Regions from separate parts of the Umezawaea sp. NPDC059074 genome, predicted to be linked through region 1. Evidence: riboswitches for the same ligand, from Rfam matches in the RefSeq annotation. Region 1 holds a riboswitch; each other region holds the start of a gene.
What was found. Region 1 has a riboswitch for cobalamin ahead of metE (5-methyltetrahydropteroyltriglutamate--homocysteine S-methyltransferase). Riboswitches for the same ligand answer to the same signal wherever they lie in the genome.

Region 1 (4,205 bases):
GGCCAGGGCGTGGGCGGCACCTGGTTCGGGCTGCGCCCGGACGGCGGCAAGGCGACCGCGGGCACGCCGGTGACCCGCGACGGCAGCGACAACACCGCGAACCTGTTCGACAAGAAGGACTTCGTCGACGGCAACCGGGAGAGCCTGTCCGGTCTGGACTGCCGCAACGCCTCCTCCCCGAAGGCCGCGTCCTCGGTCAAGGTCAAGGGCAAGGTGAAGCTCTGGTCCGAAAAGGACTGCAAGGGCAAGTCCCTGGTCGTGGACAAGGACATCGCGGACCTGTCGACGGTCGGCTTCGACAACGCAGTCTCGTCGGTGTTCCTCGGGTGATCTTGGCCTACGGCATCGTCGGAAGAGGTTTGGCGACGGCCGGCTTGACTTGGGGCCCCTAGATTTGAGCCTTTGTCGGGCCAAAACGGCAGGTTCAGAAGCCGCAGCCCGACAAATTTTAAGGCTCAAATCCCCCAAGTAAAGCCGGCCTCTCAACAGCAGGCACGCGCCGCCAGGCAGTCACGCAGCAGGTGTCCTGCTGCTCAAGGAGGGGCCTCGGGAACGGGGCCTCCTCGGCGTTTCAGATCCAGTACGTGCGGACCTGGTTGATGCTGTCGACCAGGTCCTGCGGCACCGGCTGGACCTCCTTGGTCGCCGTGGCGTCGAGCGTGCGCACCACGGACTTCAGCCAGCGGGTGGTGAACCGGGTGCGGCTGGCCAGCACCGGCTCGGCCTCCCTGGCGGAGGCCGCCATCGCGACCCGCAGGTCGGTCAACGACCGCGACCACGCGCCCGCGCAGTCGATCGAGTGCAGCTGGACCAGTCCGCCCTTGTCGGGCAGCGTCGCGAGGACCCGCGTGATCGCCTTGTGCAGCGGCCGGAACACCTCCGGCTCCCGCCACGGCCCGACCTCGCCGACGCGGCGGCGCAGGATCGCCCGCAGCCGTCGGTCGCCGGTCTCGGCCAACGGGTAGGCCACGCCGAGCTTCTTGCCGGGCGGGCAGTCCGTCGTGTACTCGGCGAACCTGGCGTCGAGGACCTCGCGCAGCCCGACGAGGTAGCCTCGCAGCCGGTCGACCTCGGCCTGGTCGAAGAAGCCCAGCACGAGGTGGTCGCCGACCCGGTCCCAGCAGATCATGGCCGTACGCCTTCCTCGTGGACGTGGTCTTCCCCCGAGTAGACCACCGCGCTCCGCCGACGGCCGGGAAACCGGGGATCTGTGGTCACCCGTACTCCCGGCACTGCACTTTCGCACCCTCCGGCCCTGGTCATTGCGTTGGCAACCACCCGGCTCCCACCATCCGGACGACCTCCGACCGCCTGTCGGGACTCGGCTAGGCTCGGCCCGCTGGTGGTTCGCCGATCCCCTCGGGGCGCGGCGAGGCAAGAGGGAACCCGGTGGGAATCCGGGACTGCCCCGCAGCGGTGAGCGGGAACGACCGCCGTCACGAGAGCACTGGGCCCGACGGGCCTGGGAAGCGACGGCCAGTAGGTCCACCGGTCCTCCGGTGGGTGCCCGCGAGTCCGAAGACCTGCCACCGGCACGCGCACCACCGGTGCGCGTGGAGTCCGGGACCTCGTGGGAAGGTCCGCGCGGACACGGGTGGCGCCACGCGCCGCCCCTTCTCGCGTGCCCCCACGACGGCCCGGTCTCGTCGGCACGCTCGCGAGGAGAGAGCTGTGAACACCCCCGAAATCGGGACCACCGTGCTGGGCTTCCCCAGGATCGGCCCGCGCCGCGAGCTCAAGCGCGCGGTGGAGGCGTACTGGGCGGGCCGCGCCGACGCGGACGTCCTGGCCGCGGTCGCCCGCGAGCTGCGCGCGGACACGTGGCGGGAGCTGGCCGCCGCCGGCCTCGACTCCGTGCCCGGCAACACGTTCTCCTACTACGACCACGTGCTCGACACGGCCGTGCTGTTCGACGCCGTGCCCCGGCGGTTCTGCGACCTAGGCCTGTCCCCGGTGGACACCTACTTCGCCGCGGCCCGCGGGCGGGACAGCGTGCCGCCGCTGGAGCTGACCAAGTGGTTCGACACCAACTACCACTACCTGGTGCCGGAACTGGACCCGTCGACCCGGTTCGCGCTGGTCGGGGACAAGCCTGTCGCCGAGTTCCGCGAGGCGCTCGACCTCGGCGTCCCGACCCGGCCGGTGCTCGTCGGCCCGGTGACGTTCCTGCTGCTGGCCAAGGCCTCGGCGGACGCGCCAGAGGGCTTCACGCCGCTGGACCTGCTGGACGGGCTGGTCGACCGGTACGTCGAGCTGCTGGCGGCGCTGGCCGACGCGGGCGCGGAGTGGGTGCAGCTCGACGAGCCCGCGTTCGCGGCGGACCGCACCGAGGCCGAACTGGCCGCGCTGCGCCGCGCGTACACCCGCCTCGGCGAGGCGACCGCCCGGCCCGCGATCCTGGTCGCGGGCTACTTCGGCGACCTCGGCGAGGCGCTGCCGGTGCTCGTGGAGACCCCGGTCGAGGCCGTTGCGGTCGACCTGGTCACCGCGCCCGCCGCGGTGAACCGGATCGCGGGCCTGCCGGGGCTGCGGGACAAGACGCTGGTCGCCGGGGTCGTGGACGGCCGCAACGTGTGGCGCACGGACCTCACCGCCGCGCTGGCGAAGGCCGCGACGCTGCTCGGGTCGGTCGGCTCGCTCGCCGTGTCGACGTCGTGCTCGCTGCTGCACGTGCCGTACGACCTGGACGCCGAGACGGACCTGGACCCGGCCGTCGTGGCCAGGCTGGCGTTCGCCCGGCAGAAGGTCGCGGAGGTCGTGCTGATCGGCAAGGCGTTGCGCGACAACGACACCGGGATCAGCCACGCCGCCGCGGGCGCCCCGTCGTTCGACGGCCGGGTCCGCGCCCGGATCGACGCGCTGCGCCCCGAGCACCGCACCCGCGCCCCCTACGCCGAGCGCGCCGAGGTGCAGCGGGCCCGGCTCGCGCTGCCGCCGCTCGCCACCACGACCATCGGTTCGTTCCCGCAGACCGGCGACGTCCGCCGTGCCAGGGCGGACCTCCGCGACGGCACCCTGGACGAGGCCGGGTACGCGGAGCGGATGCGCGCCGAGATCGAGCGGGTCGTCCGGTTGCAGGAGGAGATCGGGCTGGACGTGCTGGTGCACGGCGAACCCGAGCGCAACGACATGGTGCAGTACTTCGCCGAGCACCTGGACGGCTTCGCGTCGACCCGACTCGGCTGGGTGCAGTCCTACGGGTCGCGCTGCGTGCGACCGCCGATCATCCACGGCGACGTGTCCCGCCCGGAGCCGATCACCGTGGCGTGGACGTCGTACGCGCAGTCGTTGACGGCCAAGCCGGTCAAGGGGATGCTCACCGGCCCCGTGACCATCCTGGCCTGGTCGTTCGTCCGCGACGACCAGCCGCTCGGCGACACCGCCGAGCAGGTCGCGCTGGCGCTGCGCGACGAGATCCGCGACCTGGAGGCCGCGGGCATCGGCGTCGTGCAGGTCGACGAGCCCGCCCTGCGGGAACTGCTGCCGCTGCGGGCGGAGCACCGCGAGGCCTACCTGGACTGGGCCGTCGGCTCGTTCCGGCTGGCCACGGCGGGCGCGGCCACGTCCACCCAGGTGCACACCCACCTGTGCTACTCGGAGTTCGGCGACGTCATCGACGCCATCGACGGGCTGGACGCGGACGTGACCACCATCGAGGCCGCCCGGTCCCGCATGGAGGTGCTCGACGACCTGAAGGCCATCGGGTTCAGCCGCGCGGTCGGGCCTGGCGTGTACGACATCCACTCGCCGAACGTGCCGACCGAGGACGAGGTGGTCGACCTGCTGCGCGCCGCGCTGGACGCCGTGCCCGGCGAGCGCCTGTGGGTGAACCCGGACTGCGGCCTCAAGACCCGCGGCTACGCCGAGGTGGAACCGGCGCTGCGGCACCTCGTGGCCGCCGCGCACCGCGCGCGGGGCTGATCCGCTCCGAGGGGACGGCGACGCCCACCGTCCCCTCGGGGTCCACAGTGGAGTGGCGCACTTGTGCCAAGACCTCCTTGCCGCACAACGCCTTCGCGCCCCGAACGTCGGGCCTCCAGTTGAGATCGCCGGGGAAGTTCCGCTGAACCGTTCGCGACCCGCTCCCGTGTTGACGTTGTTCGAGCGACACGGAAGCACCACTCGCGAAATCGGAGAATCCCCTTGTACCGCAAACCTGTTCTGGTTCTGGCCGCCTTCGTCGCCGCGGGCGCCGCGTTCCTCTC
Region 2 (4,205 bases), on a different contig from region 1:
AACCCCAGCGCTCCGCACAGCCCGACGAGCATCTTCTGCGTGTTCTCGGTGGCCTTGGCCTCCAGGTTCGACTCCTTGGCCGCGTCGGAGATCTTCTGCTCCGCCGCGACGTAGAACTGCTGCTGGTCGGCGGTCTGCACGACGCTGTTCAGCCGGTCGAACAGCCCGCGCTCCTGCGCGAACACGTAGCTGCGCTCGTGGTTGATGTTCGGCTTGTCCAGCCGCGGCTTCGGCAGCGCGATGTCGACGGTCTTCTTCTCCTGCGACACCACCATCGCGTTCTCCGCGAGCCCGCCGAAGTCGACGTAGGCGTTGACGGACCCGGCGGAGACGAACAGGGTCCGCGACCCGGCCAGGACGTCCGGGACGAACCGCACGTCCTTCTCGATGTCGATCACGACCTGGTAGTCGCCGGAGGCGGCGTGGTACTGGCTCAGGTCGCGGATCGACCGCAGCAGCGCGGGCTGGCTGCGGTCGACCGTGTCGGTGCCGAACGGGTTGAGCTTGGGCAGCACGCCCACGATCTGGAGCGCGGCGGCGGCCACGACGACCAGGCACACCGCCACGACCCCGCGGAAGAGCCACCGCGAACCGGACCGCCAGGGAAGTCTCATACCCGGACGGGTACCCGGTCCGCACCCCCGTCAGACGGGGCCGAACGGACGCATCAGTAGTTGTCGCCGCCGAAGAAGATCTCCTCGATCTGGTCGGCGGTGCCCGCGAGCAGCGACAGCGGCTCGACGAACTCGTGGATGTCCAGCGTCTCCAACGGCAGCGAGTGCCGCAGCACCACGTGCTCCCCCATGATCGCCGCGCCGGACGCGATCGAGGACCGGCCGACCTCCTCCAGCAGCGCGCGCAGGTCGCACTTGGCGGCCAGGCCCACGGGGGAGGCGATCTGCACCCACTCGTGCTTCGCGTCCAGCACCTCGCGCACCAGGATGACGACCTGGGTGCGCTCGTCCTCCTCGTCCAGGTGCTCGAAGCCGTACAGGATCCGCATCTCGTCGGAGTCCTCCGAGATCACGTCGTACTGGTCGCGGACGTACGCCGCGAGGTCTCCCCACGTTGCCATGCCCCGAGTTTAGGGCGGTTCGCCGCTCCCAGGGCCCACAACCCGGCGACCAGGACGGCGATCACCTCCGTGAACACCAGGATCCGCTCGACGTACCCGATCGGGAACACCCGCCACCACGCGGTGCCACCGGAGGCGTGCACGAGAACGGCGTACAGCAGGGGCGAGAACGCCAGCACGGACAGGACGCCGAACCCCAGCGTCCACCGGGCGTGGCCGCCCCACGTCGGGTCCCGCAGCCACGGGCGGGCCAGCGCGATCATCGCGATCGGCAGGCTCACGAACGCGAGCAGGCTCGCCGCCCGGTGGATGCCGCCGCTCGCCGACGTCGACGGCAGCGACCAGTCCTGCTTCGGGAACGCCACCACGAGCGCCAAACCCAACGACCACAACGAAAGCGCGACGGCGCCGGTGGAGAACCAGCGGGTGACACCGCGGCGCACGAGCACGGCGGCGATCACCAGCGACCCGGCGGCGAGCAGCGACACGGCCACCTCGAAGACCCACGCGTTCGCGCCGAGGCCGTACTGGCTGATCGTGCGGCGCAGCTCGGCGGGGGCCTCCAGCGCGTTGCGCAGGTCCAGCGCGCCGATCATCGCGACGGTCGTCAGGACGGCGGTCAGGCCCGCCACGGCGACCACGCGGGGAAGGGCGCTCGGTCTCGTCAGCTCTGCGGTCGTCACGACCGGCAAAACGCCCGGACCGGACACGGGGTTCCGTGATTCAGCAAACCATCAGGAACGCCTGGCCAGCCGGAAGACCACGACGGCGGCCACGGCGAGCGCTCCGGTGAGCCACGGGACGGCCGGGCCGACGGCCAGGGACCCCACCGCGAGCGCCCCGGCGGCGGTGGCCGCGACACGCGGGGCCGAGGGTTCCCCGTCACCCATTCGTCGCACTCCCCCCGCCGGTCACCCTGCACTTTCACCTTATCGCATGACCTGGGCAACAAAGACCATCTTGGGCTGCGCGGCGAACCCCACCCCCACATGTAGTATCCAACGCGCTGATGGTTCACCTCCGGTCCACCCGGTGGTGAGGCAAGAGGGAATCCGGTGCGAATCCGGAGCTGCCCCGCAGCGGTGAGCGGGAACGACCGCCGTCATGAAGCACTGGACGCGAGTCCGGGAAGCGACGGCCAGTAGGTCCGCCGGCGAGAGCCGGAGTGCCCGCGAGTCCGAAGACCTGCCACCAGCGTGCACGCGACCGCGTGCACTACCCCGGTGCCCCGAGGGAGGGCGCGCGCGGACGGCTCACGGCGCCTCCTGCCGTGCTGCCTGCGCGTAGCTCCCCCGCGGTTCTCCGGGTGTCCACCGAGCTCGCGAGGAGAGAGCCGTGATGTCGCACTCCAGCCCGGACGGCTGACTCTCCGCGCACCCCCGAGTTTCCGACCGTCGAGCGCTGCTCGCCGGGCGATGCCACCTGCCCGAACACCACCCGCGGAGAGTCATGTCCCCCACCGAAACACCCGTTCAAGTCCCGGTGATCAGCCGCGACGGCACGGTGTCGCCGTTCGACGCGACCAAGATCGCCACCGCCGTGGCCAAGGCCTTCCACGCCGTCGAGGGCGCCGAGGCCGCCGGGTCGCAGCGGGTGCGCGAGCTGGTCGCGGACCTGACCCGGCAGGTCGAGGAGAAGCTGCGCAGGCAGGCCGGGCCGGATCGCGGGGTGCACATCGAGCAGATCCAGGACCAGGTCGAGCTGGTGCTGATGCGCGACGGCCACCACAAGGTCGCCCGCGCGTACGTGCTGTACCGCGAGGAGCACGCCAAGGCCCGGACCGCCGAGCAGCCCGCCGCCGAGGTCCGGCCCGCGCTGACCGTGAGGTTCCCGGACGGCCGGGTCGAGCCGCTGGACTTCGACCGGCTCGCGCTGGTGATCTCCGAGGCGTGCGCCGGGCTGCCCGCGACGTCCGCGGAGACCGTGCTGGCCGAGACGCGGCGCAACCTGTACGACGGCATCAGCCGCGCCGAGCTGGCCGTGGCGCCGGTGATGTCCGCGCGCACGATGGTCGAGATCGACCCGGACTACTCGCTGGTCAGCGCCCGGCTGCTGCTGGACAAGCTGCGCCGCGAGGCGCTGTCGTTCCTGGCCGGCAAGGACGACGAGGCCAACCACGCGGAGATGTCCGTGCGGTACCCGGAGTACTTCGCGTCCTTCGTGCGGCGGGGCGTCGAGCTGGGGCAGCTCGACCCGCTGCTGGAGGAGTTCGACCTGGCCCGGCTCGGCGCGGCGCTGCTGCCCGACCGCGACCTGGCGTTCCAGTTCCTCGGCATGCAGGTCCTGTACGACCGGTACTTCCTGCACAGCGACGAGAACCGCTACGAGCTGCCGCAGGCGTTCTTCATGCGCGTGGCCATGGGCTTGGCGCTGCGCGAGGACGACCGCGAGGCGCGGGCGATCGAGTTCTACGAGCTGCTGTCGTCGTTCGACTTCATGTGCTCCACGCCCACGCTGTTCAACGCCGGGACCACGCGCCCGCAGCTCTCGTCGTGCTTCCTCACGACGGTGGACGACGACCTCCAGGGCATCTTCCACGGGATCAGCAACAACGCGCTGCTGTCGAAGTTCGCGGGCGGCCTGGGCAACGACTGGACGCCGGTCCGCGGCATCGGCGCGCACATCAAGGGCACCAACGGCAAGTCGCAGGGCGTCGTGCCGTTCCTGAAGATCGCCAACGACACGGCCGTCGCGGTGAACCAGGGCGGCAAGCGCAAGGGCGCGGTGTGCGCGTACCTGGAGACGTGGCACATCGACGTCGAGGAGTTCCTCGACCTGCGCAAGAACACCGGCGACGAGCGCCGCCGCACGCACGACATGAACACGGCGAACTGGGTGCCGGACGAGTTCATGCGCCGGGTCCGCTCGGGCGGCGACTGGACGCTGTTCTCCCCCGACGAGGTGCCGGACCTGCACGACCTGTTCGGCGACGCGTTCGCCGCGCGCTACCGCGAGTACGAGGCGGCGGCGGACCGCGGCGAGGTCAAGGTGTTCCGGCGGCTCAAGGCCGCGGACATGTGGCGGCGGATGCTGACCATGCTGTTCGAGACCGGGCACCCGTGGATCACCTTCAAGGACCCGTGCAACCTGCGCTCGCCGCAGCAGCACTCCGGCGTCGTGCACTCGTCCA
Region 3 (4,205 bases), on a different contig from region 1:
ACTTCCCGTCGCCGAGGTGCTCGGGGAACGTGCCGTCGGCGCACTGGGCCGCCAGCAGCACGTCCACGGCGACGCCGGGATCGCCCGCGGTGGCGAGCAGCGCCCACGCGTGCCGTGCGGTCGTGTCGTCCGCGTCGGCGAACGCGCCCCGGTCGGTGAACCTGCCGTCCTCGCCGCGCAACGCCACCAGGTCGCCGCGCAACCGGGCCGCGAGGTCGTCCGCCCGCGCGAACTGCGCGACGACCACGAGCTTGGCCAGCGGTTCGGCGTAGGCGGCGGACCCCTGCTCGTAGGGCGCTCCGTGGGCGTAGGCCTGGACCGCGTCCGGGCCGAGGAGGAAGTCCGTGGCCCGCGCGACCGTCTCGGGCTGCTCGCCCAAGGCGCGCAACGCGAGCACCAGGTCGGCCGTGGCGTCGTAGTCCACGTACGTCTTGCCGTCCTCGGTGACCTCGACGTGGTCGCCGTTCACCACCCGGTTCGCCAGGTACGCGCCGAGCCTCGCGCCGGGTGTCGTGGTGCTCGGGCGGACCGTGGACGACGTCGGCTGGACCACCTGCGCCTTGGCGCCCGCGATGGTCCGGGGCGCGGGGACGACGGTCACCGTCCTCGTGGCGGTCGTGGCTTCCGCGGAAGTCGTGGTGGTCGACGAACCGGTCGTGGTCGTCGTGGTGCCGGTGGTGGACGGCTCCTCGGGCATCTCGCCCCTGGCGAGCGCGTACCACCCGACCTGGGACAGGCCGAGCGACGCTTGGGCGCTCGCGCGGAGCCACGTGTCGAGCCCGCTGATGCCGGTGGCGCGCGCGGCCGTGTACGCGCCGGGGTTGTAGGCGATCGCGCCGAGTTCGCCCGCGAGGGAGGTGCCCCCGTCGGCCTCGGCGGTGGCCTGCGCGGACTTGAGGTAGCCGACGCCGCGGTCGACCGCGCTGTCGGAGCCGCCCGCGTCGGCGAGCGCCTGCACGATCAGGCCGGTGCTGTTGGTGTTCGCCGCCTCGGTGCCGACGCCGCCGCCCCAACCACCGCTCGCGGTCTGGTGCGCGGTGAGCCACGAGACCGTCCGGCCGATCGGCTCGTCGAGCCCTTCGGCCCCGGCGCGTTTCGCGGCCAGCATCGCCGACAGCGCGAGGCCGGTCGTATCGCCGTCCGGCGAGGACAGGTCGAAGGGTTTGCCCTCGTCGCACGTCGAGACCTTGTAGCCGTTCGGGGTGACGTGGTCGCCGGTCTCGGTCGTCGGGATGTACCCGAAGAAGATCCGGAAGTACCCCTCGGAGCACTGCTGCGTGAGCATCGTGTCGAGGGCGAGCCGGTCGTTCTCCCCCGCCGCGGCCAAGCCGATCACGCCGAGCGCCTGGCCGAACATGTTGGCGTTGTTGGTGACGAAGTCGGCGAAGTCGGGGTTCTTCGAGTAGTCGCTGATCCGGCCCTTGTCCGGGCCGGACCGCCGGATCGAGTCACGGGTCTCGGCGACCATGTCGTGGCCGTCGAACCTGTGCGGGTCGCGTCCGGCGATCTGCGCGGCGACCAGCACCTTCGCGGCCGCGCCACCGACGATGATGGCGTCGAACCCGGAGTCCGGGACCAGGGCGTCCCACGTGTAGTAGTCGGTCGCGTGGCCCTTGTCGTCCAGGTAGTCGACGACGGGCGCGGCGAGCGCCCCGTCGCCGGACGCGTGCAGCGCGAACAGCACGTCGAGCATCAGGCCGTAGTCCGGCAGCGAGCCCCCGTTGGGGTTCTCCAGCGTGCCGTCCGGCGCGAGCTTCGAGGCGAGCCACCGGGAGTTCGAGCGGGCCGCGGCGCGATCACCGGCGGCGACGGCCGTGCCCGCGACGAGGGCGGCGACCAGGCCAGCGGCGGTGGCGAACGCCAGTGCCGCCCCGATCCGGCGACGACGCATGCTCTCCTCCTTTGCGGCACGAGGAGGACAGGCGCGGAACGCCGAAGTCACCCCTGCTCATCGCGACAGCGGGTTGGACGGTTCAGCCACCCGCGCGGTAACCCGACTCGCCACAGGAACGTGGCCCACGGTTGCGCGACAGCGCCGGATTTCGACCGGCTTCCCCTGCACGGGTGGCGGTGTTCAGTTGTGGTGGCGGCCGAGGCTAACACCCGGTTTCCGCCGAACGGCACCGCCGACGGAGTCGGTTGCGGACATCACAACGCGGACGTGGTGCGGGTTCCCGAAGCACTCGCCCGACTCTTCCGGCCGGTGGGATGAGAGCCTGTGGTCCGTCCAACTCCATTCAGCGCGGAGCGGGGGAAGTCCGGTGAGAGCCCGGCGCTGACCCGCAACGGTGTGCCCCTCCGGGGGCGAGCCCGGTTACCCGCCCCGCGCGGTGATCCACCAACTCCTGTCGTGGAAGTGCGGGAAAGGTTCCTCATGAGACGTTTGGCGCTCGCTGTCGCCCTGCTGTGCGGTTTCGGCCTGGTGGCCGCCCCAACGGCGACCGCCACCACGACCAAGGCCGACGCCGCCTCCGGGTGGCTCGCCCGGCAACTGGTCGACGGTGAACGGTTCGAGGTCGAGTTCGGCGGGGTGAAGTACCCCGACCAGGGCTTGACGATCGACGCGATCTTCGCGTTCGCCGCCTCGCGGACGTCGAACACCAACGCGGGCAAGGCGATCACCTGGCTGGCGAGGCCGGAGGTCACCGCCGGGTACGTCGGCGGCGGCACCGAGGCCTACGCGGGAGCGCACGCCAAGCTGATGCTCGCCGCGCAGGTCCGCGGCAAGGACCCGGCGTCGTTCGGCGGCGTCGACCTCAAGGCGGGCCTGCTCTCCCTGCTCACGCCGTCCGGCCGGTTCTCCGACCGCTCCGACTTCGGCGACTACAGCAACGCCTTCACCCAGTCGCTCGCGCTGCTGGCCCTCGACCGCACGCCGTCGGGCGCGCCCGCGACCGCCGTGGCGTTCCTCGCGGGCACCCAGTGCCCCGACGGGGGTTTCCCGCTCACGTTCGGCGCGACCCCGTGCGCCAGTGACGTGGACTCGACCGCGATGGTCGTGCAGGCGTTGCGCGCCACCGGCGACACGGTGAACGCCGCCGAGGGCACGGGGTGGCTCGTCACCCAGCAGCACACCGACGGCGGCTTCGGCGTCGGCGCCGGCGCGTCGAACGCGAACAGCACCGGCCTCGCCGCCGAGGCGCTCGCCGGCCACCGCCCGGTGGCCGCGGTCAAGGCACGGCAGTTCCTCCGGTCGTTGCAGGTCGGCTGCGCGGGCGCCGTGGCGGACCGCGGCGCGATCGCCTACGACGCGACCGGGTTCGACCAGTCGACCGCGCCCCGCGCGACCGCGCAGGCCGTCCTCGGCCTGACGGGTGTCCCGCTGTCGTCGCTGAACGGCGGCGGCGTCGCCCAGGCCCCGGTCCTGACCTGCCCGTGAGCGAAGACCTTCCGGGTGGTTTCCACGGGAAACCACCCGGAAAGTCCTTTGTGGACATATGGATGGCAGGCACGACGGAGCCCTCGGAGCCGGACCGACCGCGCGTCGGGGATTTCCGTTAACTGACAACGCCCGACGGGTGATCGCCGGTGGCTAGCGTGAGGGGTTCTACTCCACGGAGGTGGCATGGACCACTCACCTGTCCGTCGTGGGCTTCGGCGCCCCGCACTGCTGATCACGACGCTGTTCTCGGTCGCCGCGCTCGTCGCGGGCACCTCCAGCGTGACCGCCGCTCCCCTCGACGACCCCCTGCACCACTGGCAGTTCGACCACTGGCCGCAGCAGCAGCCGTGGCAGGAGTCCCGCGATTCCGCCCGTGTGGCGGCGAAAGCCGGGTTCCCCGGTCCCGTTGACCCGCAGAACTGGGTCAACCCCGACCACATGACGTGGGAGGCGGACTACCGCAAGATCCCCGGCACGAACTGGGCCGACCCGTCGGTCAAGGGATCGGTGCGCAACTTCAAGGGCGCGCTGGTCCTGCTGGACTACCCGAACCAGCCGTTCGTCGTGACCCAGCCGAAGCAGTCGACCGTGTTCGGCAACCCCAGCGCGGAGGCCAGCGGCGTGCCGCGCGACCAGGTCGCCCGGTTCTACCAGGACTTCCTCAACAAGCCGAACACCCTCAACCGCGGCCACACCGTGAACGAGTACTGGATGGAGGACTCCGGCGGGCGCTACGGCGTCGACCTGACCGGGTTCGGCCCGTACACGATGCCGGGCAAGGACCACGAGTACGCGATGGAGTTCCAGGGCGGCACGGGCTGCC
Region 4 (4,205 bases), on a different contig from region 1:
CCTGCTTGCGGGTCCAGGACCAGCCCTCGCCCATCTTGTGCCACTCGACCGGCCCTCCCGCGCCAGTCTCGTCGTGCACGCGGCCGAGCGCCTTGAACGCCTCCTCCTCGCCGACCTTCCACTTCGCCGACTTCACGAACTGGAACACACCGATCGACCAGCCCTGGTTCCAGCCGCGCAGGGCGAGCCCGAACGCCGAGGTCGACTTCCCCTTCATCTCGCCGGTGTGGACCATCAGCAGCGGCCGGTTGCGCCGCTGCCGGGTGGTCAGGCCGTCCTTCGGGACCGACGCGGGTTGTCCTTGGGGCACCGGGGTCTCCTAGGCGGCGCGGGCCGCGCGGACGACGCCCGCGACCTGGTCGGCGGACAGTTCTTCCAGGCGCAGGCAGGCCCCGTCGAGCGCGACGGCGACCTTGGCGGCCAGGCCGAGCCGGATCGGGCCGTGCTCGCAGTCGACGACGACGGACGCGGTGCCGTCGGCGGCCAGCAGGCCCGCGGCGCGCAGCGCGTCCCGCATCGGGTCCCCGCCCGCGCCGGTCGAGGTGGCGCGGCCGTCGGTGAGCAGCACCAGCAGCGGACGACGGCGGGGGTCGCGGAGCCGTTCGATCTCCAGGAGCCTGCGGGCCTTGAGCAGGCCGTCCGCCAACGGGGTCCGGCCGCCGGTGCGCATCCGGCGCAGCCGGGCCGCGGCCGCGTCGACCGACGTGGTGGGCGGCAGCGCGACCTCGGCGGACGAGCCGCGGAACGTGACCACGCCGACCTTGTCGCGGCGCTGGTAGGCGTCGCGGAGCAGGGAGATCACCGCGCCGCTGACGGCGGACATCCGCTGCCGGGCGGCCATCGAGCCGGAGGCGTCCACGACGAAGAGGACGAGGTTGCCCTCCTTGCCCTCGCGGACCGACAGCCGCACGTCACCGGCCTTGAGCAGCAGGCCGGGACCGGTGCGGCCGCGGGAGTTCTGGTGCGGCGCGGCGGCGGCCAGCGTGCCGACCAGGTGCAGCCCAGCACCGTCCACAGTGGACGAACGGACGACCTGGCCGGTGCGGGCGCGGGCCCGTGACCGCCTGCCGGGCGCGCCCTCGCCGACACCGGGCACCTGGAGCAGCCGGGCGCGGAACGCCGGAGCGGGCGCGGCCGGGGGCTTGTCCGACGACCCCGACCCACCCTGCTGCGGCTGCTGTTGCGGCTGCTCGGAGCCCTCGGGCGCGGGCTGACCGCCGTCGTCGGGACCGTCGGGAGGCCCGTCCGGCTCGGGCTCGTTGTCGGCGTGCTCGGCCGCCTGCTGCATGGCATCGGCGAGCTGCTCCTCCTCCAGACCCGGCTCGTCGAACGGGTCGCGGCGCTTGCGGTGCGGCAGCGCGAGCCGGACGGCGGCCTCGACGTCGGCCTCCTCCACGACGTCCGCGCCGCGCCACGCCGCGTGCGCCACGGCCGTGCGGGCCACGACCAGGTCGGCGCGCATCCCGTCCACCTCGAACGCCGCGCACACGCCCGCGATCCGGCGCAGCTCGGAGTCCGGCAGCGCCACGGTCGGCAGCGCCGCGCGAGCGGTCACGATCCGGTCGGCCAGCTCGGCGTCCGCGGCCTCCCAGCGGGCGGCGAAGCCCTCGGGGTCGGCCTCGTAAGCCAGCCTGCGGCGGATGACCTCGGTCCGGGTGGCCACGTCGCGCGAGGCGCGCACGGCGACCGTGAGGCCGAAGCGGTCCAGCAACTGCGGGCGGAGTTCACCCTCCTCCGGGTTCATCGTCCCGACCAGCAGGAACGACGCCGCGTGCGAGATCGACACGCCCTCGCGCTCCACGTGCGCGCGGCCCATCGCGGCCGCGTCCAGCAGCAGGTCCACGAGGTGGTCGTGCAGCAGGTTGACCTCGTCGACGTAGAGGACGCCGCGGTGCGCGGCCGCCAGCAGGCCCGGCTGGTAGGCGCGGACGCCCTCGGTCAGGGCGCGCTCCAGGTCCAGCGAGCCGACCAGGCGGTCCTCGGTCGCGCCGACGGGCAGCTCGACCAGCTTGGCGGGACGGCGTTCGGCGGCGTCGCCGAGGTGCGGGCCGTCCGGGCACTCGGTGTCGACCAGCGGGTCGCAGCCGAACCGGCAGCCCGGCACGACGGCCAGTTCCGGCAGCAAGGCGGCGAGGGCTCGCACGACCGTCGACTTGGCGGTGCCCTTCTCACCCCTGACCAGCACACCGCCGATACCGGGGTGCACGGCGTTCAACAGCAGGGCCAGTCGCAGGTCGTCGTGACCGACGACCGCGGAAAAGGGGAAGCGCGAGGTCATGCGGGGAGGTCCTTCCTCGGGTGTCCACGCCCGTGTCCGGGAGAAGTGACTCGGGGGTCGAGTTCCTGACTCCCGGATCTCTCCTACCCGGTCACAGTGGCGGGACCGTGCCGGATTCCCACCGGCTTCCTCGCGCACCCCTACAGCTTTCGCATCGTCGCATCCCGCTCCGCGCCTACCAACCCCTCGGCGAGTCTGATCACATCCGCGCGGGGTGGACAATCGGCCCCGTGAGCGATGAGCCGGGTGTCCTCTCGGACGCGGAACTGGTCCGCGCCGCCCAGAGCGGCGAGGTGACGGCGTTGGGGACGCTGCTGGCCCGGCACCGGGCCGGGATGCGCGCGGTCGCGCTGGGCGTCCTGGGCTACGGGCCGGACGCCGACGACGCCGTGCAGGACGCGTCGCTCACGGCGGTGAGCCGGATCGGCGACCTGCGCGATCCCGCCGCCGTGGGCCCGTGGCTGCGGATGGTCACCCGCAACGCGGGCCGGATGCGGCTGCGCGCTCCCCAGGCCGTCGCGGTCCCCGAGACGCTGCCCGCGCTCGGTCCGACGCCGGACCAGGTCGTCGAGGAGGGCGCGCTGCGGGACTGGGTGTGGCACGCGATCGGCGAGCTGTCCGAACCGCTGCGGCTGGCCGTGCTGCTGCGGCACTTCAGCGGCGTGACCTCGTACGAGCAGATCGCGGCTGCGTGCGAGGTGCCGGTCGGGACGGTGCGGAGCAGGCTGAACGCGGCCAGGACGTCCCTCGCCGACGCCCTGCTCACCACCGCCGACCTCACGCACGACGACATCGCCGAGAAGACCGAGCGGAGCAAGGCGGAGGCGCTCGACACGCTGGCCGCCGCCGAGCGCGGGGCGTTCGCCGAGGTGGTCGCGGACCGGTGGACGCCGGACGCGGAACTGCTCGCGGGCGCTGTGCGCGGCGGCGTCGGGACGATGATCGACGGGATGAACTGCGACCTCGAGGCGGGCGTCCGGCAGCGGTTCGGGGCGGCGCTCGTCAGCCGCGACCTCACGCTGTGGGAGATGGACCTGGTCAACCCGCCCGACGACCCGGACCACTGCCCGCCCGGCGTGATCTGGATGATGTCCCACCGCGGCGGCCGCTACCACCGGCTGCGCCTGTTCCACCCGGCGTGAGCGGCGTCACAGCCCTCGCACCGAACTTCTCGGCCTCCCCCGCATCGTGCTCACGTGAACCGATTCGAAGAAGTCACGACCCCGCTCACCCCCGGCACGCACACGATCACCGTCGAGGGCATCGCCCAGCGCTACCACGTGGCGGGCTCGGGTCCCGTGTGCGTCGCGCACTCCGGCGGCCCCGGCATCGCCTGGCAGTACCTGAGGTCGACCGCGCTCGAACAGCACCTCACGATGGTCTACCTGGAGCCCATCGGCACCGGCGACTCCGGCAGGCTGGCCGACCCGTCCGGCTACCACCTCGACACCTACACGCGGTTCCTGCACGCCGTCGTGGAGCACCTCGGCGTGCCGAAGGTGGCTCTGCTGGGCCATTCCCACGGCGGTTTCGTCGTGCTGCGGCACGTCCTCGAGCACGCCGACCGGGTGTCGGGCATCGTCCTGTACGACACGTCGCCGGTCACCGGCGAGGAGTTCTGGGCCGACGCCGTCGCCAACGTCACCAGGTTCGCCGAGCGCCACCAGGCACCCGAGGTCGCCGCGGCGTTCGCGCGCATCGGCTCCGACCTGGACGACGACGGCAAGACCCAGCTGGTCAAGGACCTGCTGCCCTCCTACTTCGCTGACTTCTACGGCCGGGAGGCGGAGTTCCGCCCGCTGCGCGATGGGCTGCGGGCGTACCGCGCCCCGGACCTCGGCGTCGAACCGCGACCGTTCGACGTGCGGGAGGAACTGCCGGAGATCACCGTGCCGACGCTCGTGGTGGTGGGCGCGCACGACGTCAT

Region 2: linked by a shared signal. The riboswitch ahead of ACFWW9_RS27765 (ribonucleoside-diphosphate reductase subunit alpha) and the one ahead of metE (5-methyltetrahydropteroyltriglutamate--homocysteine S-methyltransferase) in region 1 are both predicted to bind cobalamin.
Region 3: linked by a shared signal. The riboswitch ahead of ACFWW9_RS28080 (prenyltransferase/squalene oxidase repeat-containing protein) and the one ahead of metE (5-methyltetrahydropteroyltriglutamate--homocysteine S-methyltransferase) in region 1 are both predicted to bind cobalamin.
Region 4: linked by a shared signal. The riboswitch ahead of ACFWW9_RS05120 (putative cobaltochelatase) and the one ahead of metE (5-methyltetrahydropteroyltriglutamate--homocysteine S-methyltransferase) in region 1 are both predicted to bind cobalamin.

The regions. Positions count from the first base shown of each region.
Region 1 covers NZ_JBHYHC010000002.1:194,282-198,486, forward strand. Annotated here, with positions in the region: gene ACFWW9_RS01685 (hypothetical protein) at 1-330, shown strand, start outside; gene ACFWW9_RS01690 (hypothetical protein) at 572-1,129, opposite strand; cobalamin riboswitch at 1,327-1,546, shown strand; gene metE (5-methyltetrahydropteroyltriglutamate--homocysteine S-methyltransferase) at 1,672-3,921, shown strand; gene ACFWW9_RS01700 (hypothetical protein) at 4,144-4,205, shown strand, end outside.
Region 2 covers NZ_JBHYHC010000069.1:30,132-34,336, reverse strand. Annotated here, with positions in the region: gene ACFWW9_RS27785 (DUF4230 domain-containing protein) at 1-614, opposite strand, end outside; gene ACFWW9_RS27780 (hypothetical protein) at 668-1,075, opposite strand; gene ACFWW9_RS27775 (DUF998 domain-containing protein) at 1,024-1,758, opposite strand; gene ACFWW9_RS27770 (hypothetical protein) at 1,810-1,965, opposite strand; cobalamin riboswitch at 2,069-2,283, shown strand; gene ACFWW9_RS27765 (ribonucleoside-diphosphate reductase subunit alpha) at 2,525-4,205, shown strand, end outside.
Region 3 covers NZ_JBHYHC010000071.1:7,277-11,481, forward strand. Annotated here, with positions in the region: gene ACFWW9_RS28075 (hypothetical protein) at 1-1,891, opposite strand, end outside; cobalamin riboswitch at 1,988-2,056, opposite strand; cobalamin riboswitch at 2,203-2,341, shown strand; gene ACFWW9_RS28080 (prenyltransferase/squalene oxidase repeat-containing protein) at 2,375-3,379, shown strand; gene ACFWW9_RS28085 (M6 family metalloprotease domain-containing protein) at 3,566-4,205, shown strand, end outside.
Region 4 covers NZ_JBHYHC010000006.1:148,977-153,181, reverse strand. Annotated here, with positions in the region: gene cobO (cob(I)yrinic acid a,c-diamide adenosyltransferase) at 1-310, opposite strand, end outside; gene ACFWW9_RS05120 (putative cobaltochelatase) at 320-2,278, opposite strand; cobalamin riboswitch at 2,317-2,460, opposite strand; gene ACFWW9_RS05115 (RNA polymerase sigma factor) at 2,509-3,420, shown strand; gene ACFWW9_RS05110 (alpha/beta fold hydrolase) at 3,475-4,205, shown strand, end outside.